Regions from separate parts of the Undibacterium sp. TJN19 genome, predicted to be linked through region 2. Evidence: riboswitches for the same ligand, from Rfam matches in the RefSeq annotation. Region 2 holds a riboswitch; the other holds the start of a gene.
The links. A riboswitch is a leader RNA that binds a small molecule or an ion and turns the genes downstream of it on or off. The one in region 2 is predicted to bind glycine.

Region 1 (8,153 bases), on a different contig from region 2:
CGAGGGTGTACGCAATATTTTGATGGAAACAGGTCTGGAACCCGCTTGCCTGCAACTGGAAATTACAGAAAGCGTGCTGATGCATAATGCAGAAGGTAGCATTTCCATACTTCAGCAATTGAAGGAAATGGGCATACAACTAGCCGTAGACGATTTTGGCACAGGCTATTCCAGTTTAAGTTACCTTAACCAGTTCCCGATTGATGTGCTGAAAATCGACCAGTCATTTGTACAGGAAATAAAGTCCAGCAAAACAGATAACGACGGCATTATTGTCAGTGCCGTCATTGCCATGGGCAATAGCCTGAAGCAAAAAGTGATCGCCGAAGGTGTGGAAGAATTAAGCCAGTTGGCTTTTTTAAAAGAACGCCATTGTGAAGAAGGTCAGGGTTACATATTTAGCCGGCCACTGGCCGCCAGACAATTCGCCAAACTGCTAAGTTTAGGAATCTCCTCTCCCATACTGAATTGAAAATATAAAAAAAGGACATGCAAAGCATGTCCTTTCAATTCCGATGACGACATCAGCACTTATTCATAATCGCTGACAGGAATACAGGAACAGAACAAGTTACGGTCACCATAAACATTATCGGCACGGCCAACCGGCGCAAAGTATTTATTTTTGCGTAGGGAAGCAACCGGGTAAGCTGCCACCTCACGGCTGTAAGTATGTGGCCATTCGTTGGCGATCAGCACTTCTGCCGTGTGTGGCGCATGTTTCAGCGGATTGTCCTTGGCATCGAATTCACCACTGGCAACCTTGGCGATTTCTTCACGGATGCTGATCATGGCATCGATGAAGCGGTCGAGTTCAGCCTGGGATTCGCTTTCTGTCGGTTCTATCATCAAGGTGCCAGGCACAGGGAAGCTCATGGTCGGTGCGTGAAAACCAAAGTCGATGAGGCGTTTGGCCACGTCTTCATTGCTGATGCCAGTAGCATCAGTCAATGGACGCAGATCCAGGATGCACTCATGCGCAACCAGACCATCATGACCACTGTACAGTACAGGGTAATGCGGGGCCAGGCGTTTGGCGATGTAGTTCGCAGCCAGTATCGCTGTTTCTGTCGCTGCCTTCAAGCCTTCAGAACCCATCATGGCGATGTACATCCATGAGATAGGCAAGATGCTGGCAGAGCCAAATGGTGCGGCGCTAACGGCAGAGATACCATCTTCACCACGGACATAGCCAGTGGATTTCTGGTTAGGCAGGAACTTCGCCAGATGCGCACCAACAGCAACCGGGCCTACGCCTGGGCCACCACCACCGTGAGGGATACAGAAAGTCTTGTGCAGATTCAGATGGCTGACGTCGCCCCCAAATTTGCCCGGTGCGGCTACGCCGACCAGCGCATTCATGTTCGCGCCATCGACATACACCTGGCCACCATGGCTATGCACGATTTCGCACAGTTGTTGTATGCCTTCTTCAAACACACCATGTGTAGATGGATAAGTCACCATCGCTGCTGCCAGGTTTGCACTATGTTTTTCTGCCTTGGCTTGCAGGTCAGCCAGATCGACGTTGCCCTTGTCATCGCAAGCAACCACAACCACGTCCATGCCTACCATGCTGGCAGATGCTGGATTGGTACCGTGTGCAGAAGATGGGATCAGGCAGATATTGCGGTGTGCCTCACCACGGGAAGCGTGGTAAGCCTGGATCACCAGCAAGCCCGCGTATTCACCTTGGGAACCGGCATTTGGCTGCAGGGATACGGCGTCGTAACCGGTTGCTGCGCACAACATGGCTTCGAGCTGATCGATCATTTCGCGGTAACCGATGGTCTGGTCATTTGGCGCGAATGGATGGATGCTGGAAAATTCTGGCCAGGTCACAGGAATCATTTCGCTGGTGGCGTTCAGTTTCATCGTGCATGAACCCAGCGGTATCATGGTGCGGTCCAGCGCCAGGTCTTTGTCAGCCAGGCTGCGCAGATAGCGCAGCATTTCATGTTCTGCGTGATAGCGGTTGAACGTTGGATGTGTCAGATAAGTTGTGCCACGTGTCAGTGCTGCCGGGTAAGCATCATTGACGCCAGCTTCTATCGCCGTAAAATCTGGCGTTGTTGTGATGCCACTTGCTTTGGCAAAAATTGCCCACAAAGCTTCAACATCAGCACGTGTGACTGTCTCATCAAGAGAGACGCCAACCTGTGTTGCGCTAATCTGACGCAGATTGTAGCCCGCAGCCTGGGCAGCTTGATGGTAGGCAGCAGCATTGGCGACATTGACTGTGAGGGTGTCGAAGTAAGTAGTGTTGGCGATAGCCAGACCCTGTTGTTTCAGACCGCCAGCCAAAATACCAGTCAGGCAGTGTATGCGCAAAGCAATCTGACGCAAGCCTGCAGGGCCGTGATAGACGGCATACATGGAAGCGATCACTGCCAGCAACACCTGGGCAGTACAGATATTCGATGTGGCTTTTTCGCGGCGGATATGTTGTTCGCGTGTTTGCAGGGCCAGGCGATAAGCCTTGTTGCCTTGCGCATCAATCGTCACACCAACCAAGCGGCCAGGCATGCTGCGCTTGAACGCATCGCGTGTACCCATATAGCCTGCATGCGGGCCACCAAAACCCAGTGGTACGCCAAAGCGTTGGCTGTTACCAACAACAACGTCAGCACCCCACTCGCCTGGGGACGCGATCAGTGTCAGTGCCAGCAAATCGGCAGCAGCGATGACCATCGCGCCCTTGGCATGCAAGGCTGCTGCGTATTCACGGTAATCCATGATGGAACCATCAACGCCGGGGTATTGCAACAAGACGCCGAAGCAATCATTGTCCAGCGCTTCATTGCCAGCGCAGGTACGTACTTCTATACCCAGTGGCTTGGCGCGGGTTTCTATGATTTCACGGGTTTGTGGCAAGACATCGGCTGCCACATAAAACACATTGGATTTGGATTTGCCTACGCGCTGTATCAACGTCATGGCTTCAGCCGCAGCCGTGCCTTCATCGAGCATCGAGGCATTGGCGATGTCCATGCCAGTCAGGTCCGTGATGACTTGCTGGAAGTTCAAAATGGCTTCCAGGCGGCCTTGGGAAATCTCTGGCTGGTACGGTGTGTAAGCTGTGTACCAGGCAGGGTTTTCAAAGATATTGCGCAGGATAACGCCAGGCGTATGCGTGTTGTAATAACCCTGACCAATCAAAGACTTCAGTACACGGTTTTTCGACGCCAGTGCCTTCAATGTGGCCAGTGCTTCCTGTTCGGACTTGGCTTCTGTGAATTGCGCCAGTGGCAGCACATCGTGACGGCGGATATTGGCCGGGACGATGGCATCAATCAGGGCTGTGCGGTCAGCATAGCCCAGGGTTTTCAGCATGGCGGCTTGTTCTGCTTCAGAAGGGCCGATATGTCGAGCGATGAAAGCGTCATGCGCTTCCAGTTGGGTCAGTGAAGGACGGGTCATGGTATATGGGGTACAGAAGAGTAACGTGGGATATCAGGCGGAACTATGCAGGGCAAACCGCACTCAGGCAAATCCAAAGCAATAAGGTGACCATCAGGCCACCTTATATGCATTAATTAAGCAATATTTTTTGCGTAAGCTTCAGCATTCATCAAGGCATCAACATCAGCAATATTGGCTGGCTTCAGTTTGAACAGCCATGCAGCAAACGCATCGGCATTGATGGATTCTGGTGCATCGGCCAGTGCTTCGTTGATACCGACAACTTCACCAGTCACCGGTGCATAAATATCGCCCGCTGCTTTGACGGATTCAACCACGGCGCAATCCTTGCCAGCGTCGAGTACTGTACCAACTTTAGGCAGGTCAACGAAAACGATATCGCCCAAAGCATCCTGAGCAAATTCAGTAATGCCGACAGTGATCGTGCCGTCTGCTTCTGTGCGTACCCATTCGTGGGATGTCGTGTATTTCAGGTCTGCTGGTACGTTCATGATGGGCTCCAGATAAATAAATTGTTTTGAATTAATGAGTGGCTAATCAAATGAAGCTGTACAAGAGTGAACAAATACACAGTACAGCTTGCAGATCAAATTATACGGCCAGGATTTTGCCATTACGGACAAAAGGCAGTTTGACGACAGATGCGGCCAATTGCTTGTCACGGATAACAACATGCACAGTATCGCCTACAGACACGCCCATAGGCAAACGCGCCAGTGCAATTGCCTGTTCCATGGTCGGGCTGAACGTGCCGCTGGTGATTTCGCCTTCGCCTTGTGCGCACACTACTTTTTGATGGGCGCGCAGGATGCCGCCTTTTTCACGCAGGATCAAACCCAGGAACTGGGCATTCTGGCCTTGTGTTTGCAATGCTTGCTTGCCAACGAAATCGCGTTCACTGACCAAGTCTATGGTCCATGCCAAGCCAGCATCGAGGGGGTTGACTGTTTCGTCCATATCCTGGCCATACAGATTCATGCCAGCTTCCAGACGCAGGGTGTCACGCGCACCGAGGCCAGCAGGTTTGACACCGGCTGCAACCAGGGCATTCCAGAAATCTGTTACGCGGTCAGCAGATACGGCAATTTCAAAACCGTCTTCACCAGTATAACCAGTGCGTGCCACCATGACTTCACCAAAGGACGTGTCGGCGACGATGACTGCGTTGAAAGGTTTGATTTCTGCGCTAGCTGCCTTGGTTTCTGGCAAGACTTCCCATGCCTTGGCGCGGGCATTTGGGCCCTGCACTGCTACGAGAGCGAAAGCGTCTGCACCATCGCGGCGCTGGGTTATGGTCAGACCGCTATTGGTTTCTGCATTGCGGGCATTCATCCAGGCAATGTCTTTTTCTGCCGTGCCGGCATTGACGACGAGACGGAACCAGTTTTCGCTGAAGAAATAAATGATTAGGTCGTCGATGACCGTGCCTTCAGGCTTCAGCATGCAGGAATACAGGGCCTTGCCCGCCACCTGCAATTTATCAACATTATTGGCCACCAGGCCACGCAGGAAGCTGCGCACATTTTCGCCCTGCAAATCAACGACGCACATATGGGATACATCAAACATGCCGCAATCAGTGCGCACTGCATGATGTTCTTCGATTTGGGAACCATAGTTGACAGGCATGTCCCAGCCGCCAAAATCAACCATTTTTGCGCCAGCCGCACGATGGGCTGCATTGAGGGGAGTTGCCTTGAGTGATGTCGCTGCTTGCGTCATGAGTGCCTCATTACCAGGTTGCCAGATTGAAGGGACGAACACGCGCATGCCGACGAATAAACGCCGCATGCGCTGAAATCGCATACCCCTCTGTCCTGGTACCTGAGAGATTACGGGAGCAATGTATGTTTGCTGCCCGTGCGCACCTTCGGTGGGTAGTACGGCGAATATTTATAAAAATAAACGTGTCTGCCGCTACCGCTCTCCAGAGTTGGGGCAACTTTTAACTACCCCGTTGATCGGTCCTTTGTGCCTGAGAGTTTTTTGGGTATTAGCCCCTTCGGCGGTAACTTTCGTCACGCTCTCCCGATCAAGTAGCGCGATTATATAAGGCTTGCAAGGGCTTGGATAGTTTCGGGTTTAAATATTTACAAAAAGCCTGCACAAATTGCCGTTTATGTATCAAAAAGCAATTTATTCAAACTTATGCTGACGGTCATCCTCGCTGGTCATCCTCGCTAGTCATCTTATTTACTGCGCAATACCAATGTACTGCTGACATGCGCCGCCACATCTTTTGCGCTCAAATACTGCGGCACATAATTGCCTGCTGCATAGCTGGCCGCTTGATCATTGTAATGCGCATCAAACAACACCCCGCTTTGCCCTACCGGGTTGATACCCAGCGCCTTGCTGGCATCGGCGAAATCGATAAGACGACGGGTAGATGGCCCATACACGACAGCCCAGGGTGCCGGGCCAATAGGGCCAGATAAATTATTTGGCACTTCACGCCCACCAGGCACATGGAAAGGCCCCACATTAAATATTTTGTCCAGCGGTTTTTGCTGGGCCAGCGGGTGATTATGTGTCAGTGTATGTGCCCTGCCCCAGGTCCATTGTTTGCTGTCTGAACCGAAGGTATTTTGCAGATGCGTGATGCTGTCACGCCATGCAAGACCGACAATATCGTCCCTGGTCTCGATAGCCCTGGTCTTGCGGTTATCCCACCAAGGGGAATGCTCATCAGCCAGCAGGCGTGGTAATGCGGCGTCCAGTACACGTGTGCGTAACAGGTTCTTGAATTGCACCTCCCCCACTTTATCGGCCATCGCTGCATAAGTCAGTTGATACAGGAACTGGCTGAATATCGTTGGTGATACACGGTCGGCCTGATAACTGCCATCCCATTTTTCCAGTTGCGCCAGCAAGCGCTGGCCATCGGCGTCGATAACCTGTTTTTTCAGGATAGGCAACACCAGTTGCAAGACCTGACGGGCATAATCGGTCCTGTTATCAAGCTGTAGTGCCTGGCTGTTCTTTTGATCCCATTTCACGCCAGCTTGCGCCAGCAAGCTGTCAAGGCGGCGTGCACGCTCTGGCAGGTTGTAGTAACCAGCTATAGGCAGGGCTGCGTTTTGTGCCGGTTCACGATTGGCAGAAATGATATATCCACGTGCAGGATTTTCTTCTTGCGGGTTATCTGAAAATGGCGAGTAACCAAGCTTGTCAGCCTGCTCGGTACTGCCATCGAGTATCAGTGCGGGGTTGACGGCAGCTGGTCGTTTGACGAGTTTGGCAGCAGCCCACCAGCCTATATCACCACTGGCATTGGCCCACACCACGTTCAGGCCGGGTGCATGTATCTTGCTTGCGGCGGCTCTGGCTTTTTGCAGGGTTTCGGCGCGATTCAATTCATAGAAGGCATCCAGCACCGGGTTTTCAGTTTCCAGGAAAGCCCACCACATTGCCACTGGTGTGCTACCGAAATTGTCTTTGAAGGCATCGGTAATAATAGGCCCATGCGGCGAGCTTCTCAGTTTCAGGGTCACTGTCGGCGCGCCTTTGACGGCGATGGTTTCTTCGCGTGTCTGCATATTGACCCACTGACCGTGATACCAGACCTGCTCCGGGTTTTGCGGGTTGACTTTTTCCGCGATCAAATCCAGGTCATCATTTTGAAACATGGTCAGACTCCAGCCAAATTGCTGGTTATGTCCCAACAAGGCCATGGGGTTCAGGGCCTGATGATGACCATACAATTCAAAGCCCGGTGCCGACAAATGCGCTTCATACCAGACCGATGGTGCAGAGAAAGCGATATGGGGATCACCGGCCAGCAAAGGTTTGCCGCTGGCAGTGTGGCTACCCGCCACCACCCAGGCGTTGCTGCCTTCAAATTGTGGCAAACCGGTTTGTTCTATTGCCTGCTGGCTGAGCTGGGCCAGCCGATCCAGTTTTTGCCAGTCGCCGGCATCAAGCTGGCGCGATGCCTGCAACGCGCCCTGGGGATGATTATCGAGATCGAAGATACGCAGGTACTCTGGGCCAAGCTTGTCACGGATATGCGTCAGGACGGGTTCAGTACGAAACGCAGCAGCAAAGCTATAGGCCATATAACCAGATACAGCGATCGTGTCTGCTGGCGTAAAGGGACGTTTGGGAATATGCAGCAAATCAAATTCCAGCGGGGCCGGGTGGGTGGCCTGGAACTGGTTGATACCATCAAGATACGCATCCAGTGCTTTGCTAGAGGCTGCGGTTTTATCGAGCTTTGCAGCATAAGCGGTCGCATGCGCGCGCAAGCCCAGAGTGCGGAACAGGCGATCCAGATCCAGCAGTTTGGGGCCCAGTATTTCTGCCAGCTCACCATTGGCCAGGCGGCGTACCATTTCCATCTGGAACAGCCGGTCCTGGGCATGTACATAACCAAGGGCACGATACATATCGGCTTCGTTTTTTGCCTGGATATGCGGGACGCCGCGTTCATCATACTGAACGATGACTTCTGCACTGAGGTTTTGCAGATTGACGCTGCCAGAGCGCTCAACACGCTTGCCGTGCAAATACCAGCCCAGTGCCGCCCCCAGCGTCAGGACCAGCAGCAACAATATCAGGGCTATCCATTTCAATACACGTTTCATCACTTGGCTTTCAGCGCGAGAATATCTACTGCATATCAATTCCTCTAATTCTACACGCCGATCACACAGTCGTTGCAAGCCCGATTTGTGAACAAGTTATAAGACTTCAATTCAGGTAGAGATCACGCTTGATTTGCTGCATCT
Region 2 (8,153 bases):
TGAGGGCTGACAATTTTGTTTCTTCATTTTGTCGATCCCGGCAAATTTTCCTGAATAAGCTAGCGATGATGTGGAAATTTGTCATTTTCCATTTATTGATGAAATCAATTTCATCAATAAATGTTTTAGCCATAAATTTTAATGCGGATATTGCCCAGGCATGATCCCTGATGAGAATAAACGCGACAATATCCGCAGAACATCCCTGACTCAAAAAAACCGTCTGAAAGCCTTTCCTGTATTGGCTTTGCGTGTTTTCCAAGATAACTCAGCAATGAGTTTGATCGGCTGTTTTCTTATTTTTTCTGTAAAAGCTGCTTTTTATTTTAAAATTCCATGCTATCCTGCGTTTGAAAAGGTTTTCATAAACAGGATATTTAATGGTTTCAGGCTCATCTGATCGGCCTTATTTCAGTATCCGTATATGAAAATTCTTAAAAAATAAAATACAACATTAACGAGACACGTTGTTATTTCTGACAACGCCAGTTTCATCGCCCGTTGCTGGCATGGATCATGGCAAGAAACAGAAGCGCAGCGTTGCCGCCACTTACAAAGCGCGCAAACCATGATGACGGATACTGAAGTGCAGATGCCAGCCCGCACAGGCAAGAAATCACCACTGCTATGGGTGCCCACCGCCTACTTCACGATGGCGCTGACCTATATGACGCTGACTAGCGTCACGGCCATCATGTTCAAGAACATGGGTATGGACAACGGCAAGGCGGCTGAATATGCGAGCTACCTGATACTGGCTTACACCATCAAACCGCTGTTCGCCTCTTTTGTCGAAATGGTGAAGACCAAGAAGTTTTTTGTGCTGTGCGCGCAAATGGCGATTGCCGTTGGTTTTGTCTGCGTTGCATTGGTGATGTCGCTGCCGGATTACATGCTGATACTGATGGCGCTGTTCTGGCTGATTTCATTTCTGGGCGCGGTGCAGGATATTGCTTCTGATGGCGTCTATGTGACTTCGCTCGACAGCAAGGCGCAGTCACTGTATTGCGGCGTGCAAAGCCTGAGCTGGAATATCGGCCCCATCGTTGCGGCTGGTGGCCTGGTCTATCTGAGTGGCAAGCTGCATACTGATTTCTTTCATCATGACCCCAGGGTTTTCGGTGTCGAATGGATGGATTCATGGCGCATCATCTTCCTGATCGTGGCGGCTATCACGATACTAATGGCGGCCTGGCATATGCGCACCATGCCAGACGGTGCGAAGGCTGAAAATACACCGACCAGCACTGCGGCGGCACTGCATATCCTGCGTGATTCTTTCATCACCTTTTTTCAAAAGCGCGATGTCTGGCTGATGATTGCTTTCGCCTTCCTGTTTCGCCTGAGCATAGGTTTTCTGGAAAAAATAGGCTCTTTCTTCATGGTAGATCCGGTTGCCAAAGGCGGCTTGGGCCTGTCGAATGAATTGCTGGGCATTATCTACGGCACCTATGGCCTGGTGGCGGTATTGCTGGGCTCTTTGCTGGGTGGCATCTTTGTCGCCCGCCGTGGTTTGCAGCCTACCCTGTTCATACTGTGCTGTGCCGTCAATATACCCAATGTCAGCTTCTTGCTGATGAGCCTGTTCCAGCCAGACAGCCTGTGGCTGATCACCGCAGGCGTGGCTGTCGAAAAATTCTTTTTCGGCTTCGGCTCTGTTGGTTTCATGATTTACCTGATGCAGCAACTGGCACCCGGCAAATACACCACTACGCACTACGCCTTTGGCACTGGCCTGATGGGGCTGTGCATGATGGTCACCGGTGTCATCAGTGGCCACCTGCAACAATTGCTGGGCTATACCAACTACTTTGTTTTCGTCATGCTAGCCACCATCCCCTCATTTGCGGTATGCTGGTTCGCCCCCTTTCATCAAAAGGAGGAATAGCAAAAAGCTTAAAAAAATTCGAAGAACCGATGAGTAAGCCTAGCGAGCGGTGCTAGTTTGAGTTAAGAAGCGTTTCGTACTTGAGTACGACGAGCATCGCAGACTCAAAATCGCCCCATGCAGTAGCTTCATCAGGGCTTAAAGAAGTTTACAATAAAAGAAGAGCGGCCTGTCCCAACCGGGCACGCTTTAACGTAGCACAGTCCCCTACTTTTTGATGCCGCCTCCGGGCGGCATTTATATTTCCTGCCAGCCTCCACGCCTTTTCCCGTCAACACAAAAATCACTCACGCTGCAAAATTTCCGGCAAAGACTATACTGCTGTGGGGGCAAGAAGCGTTTATTGCCCTCGTGTATTTTTATGGCAGTGATCGTTTATTTTTCGCATAAGCATAGTTGGAAAAATTCCTTAGCGTGGCCAGCCGACCTCGCTAGCATGGCTGCCTCTTAAACAAAAGCGCAACAAGATGCAGTCGGCGTGCTCACAAGGATTCAGGCAGGCAGCGTGTCGATATGCAGACTTGGAGTCAACAAAAAATGACAAATCAAACTAATCCCGCAGTACTTGCGTTGATTGGCAACACACCACTGGTGAAGGTTACCCGCCTTGATACCGGCCCGTGTGAACTGTTTCTGAAACTGGAATCGCAAAACCCTGGTGGTTCAATCAAGGACCGCATAGGCCTGGCCATGATCGCGGCAGCTGAGGCCGATGGCCGCCTGCAAAAGGGCGGCACGGTCATCGAAGCCACGGCTGGCAACACTGGTCTGGGCCTGGCGCTGGTTGCCCGTGCCAAGGGTTATCGCGTGGTGCTGGTGGTGCCTGACAAGATGTCTACAGAAAAAATATTACACCTGAAAGCCATGGGTGCAGAAGTACATATGACACGTTCTGACGTGGGCAAGGGCCACCCTGAGTATTACCAGGATTATGCAGCCCGCCTGGCCAGGGAAATACCAGGTTCATTCTTTGCCGACCAGTTCAATAACCCGGCCAACCCGCTCGCGCATGAAACCACCACCGGCCCTGAAATCTGGTCGCAGACCCATCATGATGTCGATGCCATCGTGGTCGGTGTCGGCTCTGCCGGTACCATCAGCGGGCTGACCCGTTTCTTCCGCCAGGCACAGCCTAAGCTGGAATTTGTACTGGCTGATCCAAAAGGTTCCATCCTGGCAGAGTACATAGAAACCGGTCATGTCAATGAAGTCAGCGGTTCCTGGGCGGTGGAAGGCATAGGCGAAGATTTCATCCCTGCCATTGCTGACCTCAGTGCAGTCAAACATGCCTATACCATTGATGACACTGAAAGCTTTGGCACGGCACGTGAATTATTGCGCGCTGAAGGCATACTGGCCGGTTCATCCACCGGCACCCTGCTGGCCGCGGCCTTGCGCTATTGCCGCGCACAGACGACACCCAAGCGTGTCGTGACCTTTGTCTGTGACACCGGCACACGTTACCTGTCCAAGATTTATAACGATAACTGGATGATAGACCAAGGCCTGCTGAAACGTCAGACCTATGGCGACCTGCGTGACATCATAGGCCGCCGCTTTGATGATGGTGGCGTCATCAGTGTTGATGCCGGTGACACGCTGATGGTGGCCTTCAATCGCATGCGCAGTGCCGAGATATCGCAACTGCCTGTCATTCACGATGGCGAAATTATCGGCATCATTGATGAATCTGATGTGTTGCTGAAGGTGGCGGGCGATGCCAGCCTGTTCCGCAGTGTCGTCAAGGACACCATGACCAGCCAGATTGAAACACTGAGCCCGCAAGCCAGCCTCGATGATTTGCGCGCCATACTGAACCGTGGCCTGGTCGCCATCATTGCGACCAAACAGCCAGAAAAGCACTTCCATGGCCTGATCACCCGCTTTGACCTCCTTAACCATTTACGCAGGACACTTTCATGAGCTATCCAGAGTACAAAAAACCAGCCCAGCCACAAGCCTTTGGCACGCGTGTCATCCATGCCGGGCAATTCCCTGACCCGACGACAGGCGCGATCATGCCGCCGATTTATGCCACGTCGACCTATGTACAGGACAGCCCTGGCGTGCACAAGGGGCTTGATTATGGCCGCTCGCACAATCCCACGCGCTGGGCGCTGGAGCGTGCGGTTGCCGACCTCGAAGGCGGCGCGCAGGCTTTTGCCTTTGCCTCTGGCCTGGCTGCCATTGCCACCGTGCTGGAGATTGCCGACAGCGGCGCCCACATCATCGCCGGTGACGATATGTATGGCGGCAGCTACCGCCTGTTTGAGCGCGTGCGCAGGCGCAGTGCCGGTCTGGAGTTCACCTATGTGGATATGACCAAACCGGAGCAATTGCTGGCCGCCATACGCCCTGATACCAAAATGGTATGGGTGGAAACGCCGACCAACCCCATGCTGAAGCTGGCCGATTTGCGCGCCATTGGCAAGATCTGCCGTGAACGCGGCATCATCGCGATTGCTGACAACACCTTCGCCAGCCCGCGCGTGCAACGCCCGCTGGAGTTGGGTTTTGATATCGTCGTGCATTCGATGACGAAATACCTGAACGGCCATTCTGACATCATCGGCGGCATTGCCATTGTGGGTGGTGAACCGCATCAGGCAGAATGGCGCGAACGCCTGGGCTTTTTACAAAATTCAGTAGGCGCGATTGCCGGACCGTTTGACAGCTTTCTGGCACTGCGTGGCATCAAGACCCTGAATATCCGCGTTGAGCGCCATAATTCAAATGGCCTGGACCTGGCGCACTGGCTGGAACAGCAACCCAAGGTAAAGAAGGTGTATTACCCCGGTCTTGCCAGCCACCCGCAGCATGCACTGGCCAAACAGCAGATGGATGGCTTTGGCGGCATCATTTCCATTGACCTCGATACCGATCTCGCCGGCGCACGCCGCTTCCTTGAACGCTGCGAAGTCTTTGCGCTGGCAGAAAGCCTGGGCGGTGTTGAGAGTCTCATCGAACACCCGGCCATCATGACGCATGCAACGATACCGGCAGAACAAAGAGCCCTGCTCGGCATCACCGATTCTTTCGTGCGCCTGTCAGTCGGCATAGAAGACGTGGAAGACTTGCGCCGCGATCTGCAAAATGCGCTGGATGCGATCTGATATCAGCAATGTGTGCATGAAAATCAGGAATGAAATCAGGAATGAGGCTGGCTGGTGTGCCAAAGAGCTTCGCCTCGTCCCTGAGCGTTTGCGTGCATCCCGCATCCTGCAAGCTCTTGCGTGAACGCATAGCACTGGACTATCAGTCACGCTTTACCTAAGCACAGGATGCAATTTTGAAGTGTGCATTGCAACAACAAAATAATTTGTAAATGATTAACGCGTGAACTATGCTCATTTCTACAATCCATACAAGGGATTGGAACAAATGGGCTAAGGCCGCGTGATATCGGGAGAGACTGCCGCTACACCGCAGGGCAGCGCCGAAGGAGCAACCACCCCGGAAACTCTCAGGCAAAAGGACCGGTATGACATTTGAACTCTGAAGAGCTGCCGGATGTCGTCGCCCGGCACACCGAAGGAGCAAGCATGACACCGCCAACAGCGGTCACATGCGAAATCTCTCAGGTCCAGCACAGAGGGGGTATCCGCTGCGCAATTGCGCACGGACTACCCTTTTGACGCCGGGAGTCTGCATATCATGAAACCCACTGCATTTATCGGTGACACCGTCACCGTGACAGCCCCTGCCTGCGCGCTGGCAGCGTGCAGCAGCTTCGTAGCTGCGCACTCGCGACTGCGGTCTGCGCCAGTTAACCAGTACATATCTCATTTCACTACCAGCCTGCGATGGCAGCGCTGACCTGATCAGATTTCTCTCATCTCCGCTTCACCGCGGGTTCTGAAGTCCGGCATGTAACCCATGCCAGGTGGACTGTGACGACCAGAAAAAGTGAATGACCCGGTTACGGCAGCTATGACGGCGCGTACCCGGAAGACTCTCTGTTTTTAATCGCTACAGCTTTCGCTCGCAATACCCCGATGCCCGCTAGGACTGGTGGGCTTTTATTGTCATTCAACGAAGGAGCAATCAAGCATGAAACCGAACTCCGCATCAAGATTCACAATGAAACTCAACAAGGTGGCTATCGGCGCTGTCATCGTCAGTGCTGGCTATCTCATGGCATGTCCGCCATTACTCGCACAGACCACCGACCTCGCTGCCACATCGGATCAGGCACGTCTTGTCGGCGCGGCAGCGCAGCGAGACTTTGCGCAATTTGTACAATTCAACGTACAGGCACGCGGTGGCACCCTGCCTTCAGAGTTCCCGCTCGAAGTCAGCGATGTACAAGACCTGAAAGACGCCAAAATCAGCTATGGCTTCCCGGTCTACTCCATCCCGCCACAAGACATTCTGGCCGGGCGTGGTGACCTGCGCAGCATGGCCAAGGCCACCGGGGAATGGCGTTTCGTCATCACCCTGCATGACGCGCCTATTGGCATGGCAACACTCAGCCAGACCAATGGCCGCTGGGGCATCACCTCTTATGGCGGGGCAGTGTTGTCCAAAGATGTGGATGCGACGATGGCCGTGCATGGCAATGCAACACGCTCGAACGTACGCTTCATCCGCGTGTACCAGGCCATGTCGGATTTTCTGGAAGTGACTTCAGCGAGCGATGCCCGTACGCGGTTTGCACCCTTGCATTCAGCGCGTCAGGCATTGTTGCTGCAACAGCGCAGTGAAAAAACCGGCACCGCACCGGCCAATAACGGCCTGCTTGAACAAGGCGATTTCATTGACGCATTGCGCCTGTCGGTCAAAAGCAATATGGATGCTTTCCGCTGATTGCGGCAAGACCACCACCTGCTCAAAAAATAAATCAAGGAGATATCATGAAAAAAATTATTACCCGACTCTGCCTCGCCGCCAGCATCCTGCTGGCCCCCAGTGCCTTCGCACAATGGCGTGCACTGAACGTGCCGCTGGTAACGCAGGAACACAGCCAATGGTGCTGGGCCGGCAGCAGCCAGGCCCTGCTGAACTACTATAACCAGACGCCCAGCCAGTGCCAGATCGTCAACTGGGCCTATGGCCTTAACTACGCTTGCGGCAATACCAATTTCAACTGGAACAGCAACGCCAACCAGCCCAACTCCATGTATGGCTCATCAGGCAGTGTGCAAAACATCCTGGCGCATTGGGGCGTATCAAACTATGCCTACAACTATGCGTCGTCATGGAACACCGTCGTCAGCGATATCAATGCAAACCGCCCCTTTGTCATTCGTTATGGCTGGACCAATGGTGGCGGACATATCATGGTCGGCTCCGGTTATGAAGTCTACAACGGTACCAACTACGTCTACATCATGAACCCATGGCCGGGCGAAGGTAAAACCTACCGTACCTACAGCTCTGCCGTCTCCGACTATGACCATCAGTGGACGCATACGCAGCGCATGAATATCAGCGGTACATAAGCGACACTAAAAATGCTGGCTGAAGGTAATGTACCTGCCACCTTCAGCCAGCTAAATCAATTCACTACAGGACTGAATTATTTGATTGCGACCGGATGATATCAGCGGAAAAAAATAAAGGATAAAGTTATTTTATTTGCAAACATATATACCAATGCGCTGATAAAATAAACCTGCCTTAAATTTAATCACCGATATGGATAAATCTGTATAATTGCGCGCTGGAAACAATTCCACAAGACAACATACAGCATGCATCAAGCCTTGAATGCATTTTTCTACTGCCCTTCCGCCCATAAAAAGAAAATCTATGATCGCTCTGTTCAAACACCTTTCAGTAGGTAAGCGCCTTGGTGCAGGTTTTGCATTGATACTCGTCCTGTTTTTCATCACGACCTTCATCGCCATTCTGAAGCTCAATGCCGTTGCCGCTGCAACTGAAAACCTGCTGAAAGACCCGCTGGCGACAGAGCGCATGGTCAGTGACTGGTATCGCAATATCCATACCGGCGTGCGGCGCACGACGGCCATTGCGAAAAGTAGTGACCCCTCGCTTGCCAGCTATTTTGCCGAAGAACAGGCAGAATCAACCAGGACATCCGGGCTTTTGCAAAAAGGCATTTCCGAGCATATGAACAGTGCCGAAGAAATTGCATTGTTCAAGGAAATTGGTATACAGCGCCAAGCCTATCTTGACGCCAGAAACAAAATTGTCGAGCTGAAAAAAGAAGGCAAAGTCGATGAAGCCAGCGCTGCGCTGGACAAAGAATTTATCCCCGCCTCTGGGAAGTACGTCAAAAAAATCGAAGAAATGCTGGCCATGC

Region 1: it holds a riboswitch for glycine, as region 2 does, so the genes downstream of both, gcvT (glycine cleavage system aminomethyltransferase GcvT) here and ACO0LH_RS00505 (hypothetical protein) in region 2, are expected to answer to the same signal.

Annotation. Positions count from the first base shown of each region.
Region 1 covers NZ_JBMPPL010000008.1:10,761-18,913, reverse strand. Annotated here, with positions in the region: gene ACO0LH_RS19885 (putative bifunctional diguanylate cyclase/phosphodiesterase) at 1-472, shown strand, start outside; gene gcvP (aminomethyl-transferring glycine dehydrogenase) at 532-3,420, opposite strand; gene gcvH (glycine cleavage system protein GcvH) at 3,537-3,914, opposite strand; gene gcvT (glycine cleavage system aminomethyltransferase GcvT) at 4,015-5,145, opposite strand; glycine riboswitch at 5,226-5,364, opposite strand; glycine riboswitch at 5,376-5,464, opposite strand; gene ACO0LH_RS19865 (penicillin acylase family protein) at 5,613-8,009, opposite strand; gene ACO0LH_RS19860 (DUF2799 domain-containing protein) at 8,116-8,153, opposite strand, start outside.
Region 2 covers NZ_JBMPPL010000001.1:109,592-117,744, forward strand. Annotated here, with positions in the region: gene ACO0LH_RS00480 (hypothetical protein) at 1-262, opposite strand, end outside; gene ACO0LH_RS00485 (MFS transporter) at 569-1,888, shown strand; gene ACO0LH_RS00490 (pyridoxal-phosphate dependent enzyme) at 2,426-3,811, shown strand; gene ACO0LH_RS00495 (trans-sulfuration enzyme family protein) at 3,808-5,001, shown strand; gene ACO0LH_RS00500 (hypothetical protein) at 5,031-5,162, shown strand; glycine riboswitch at 5,282-5,377, shown strand; glycine riboswitch at 5,378-5,490, shown strand; gene ACO0LH_RS00505 (hypothetical protein) at 5,969-6,694, shown strand; gene ACO0LH_RS00510 (C39 family peptidase) at 6,742-7,329, shown strand; gene ACO0LH_RS00515 (methyl-accepting chemotaxis protein) at 7,640-8,153, shown strand, end outside.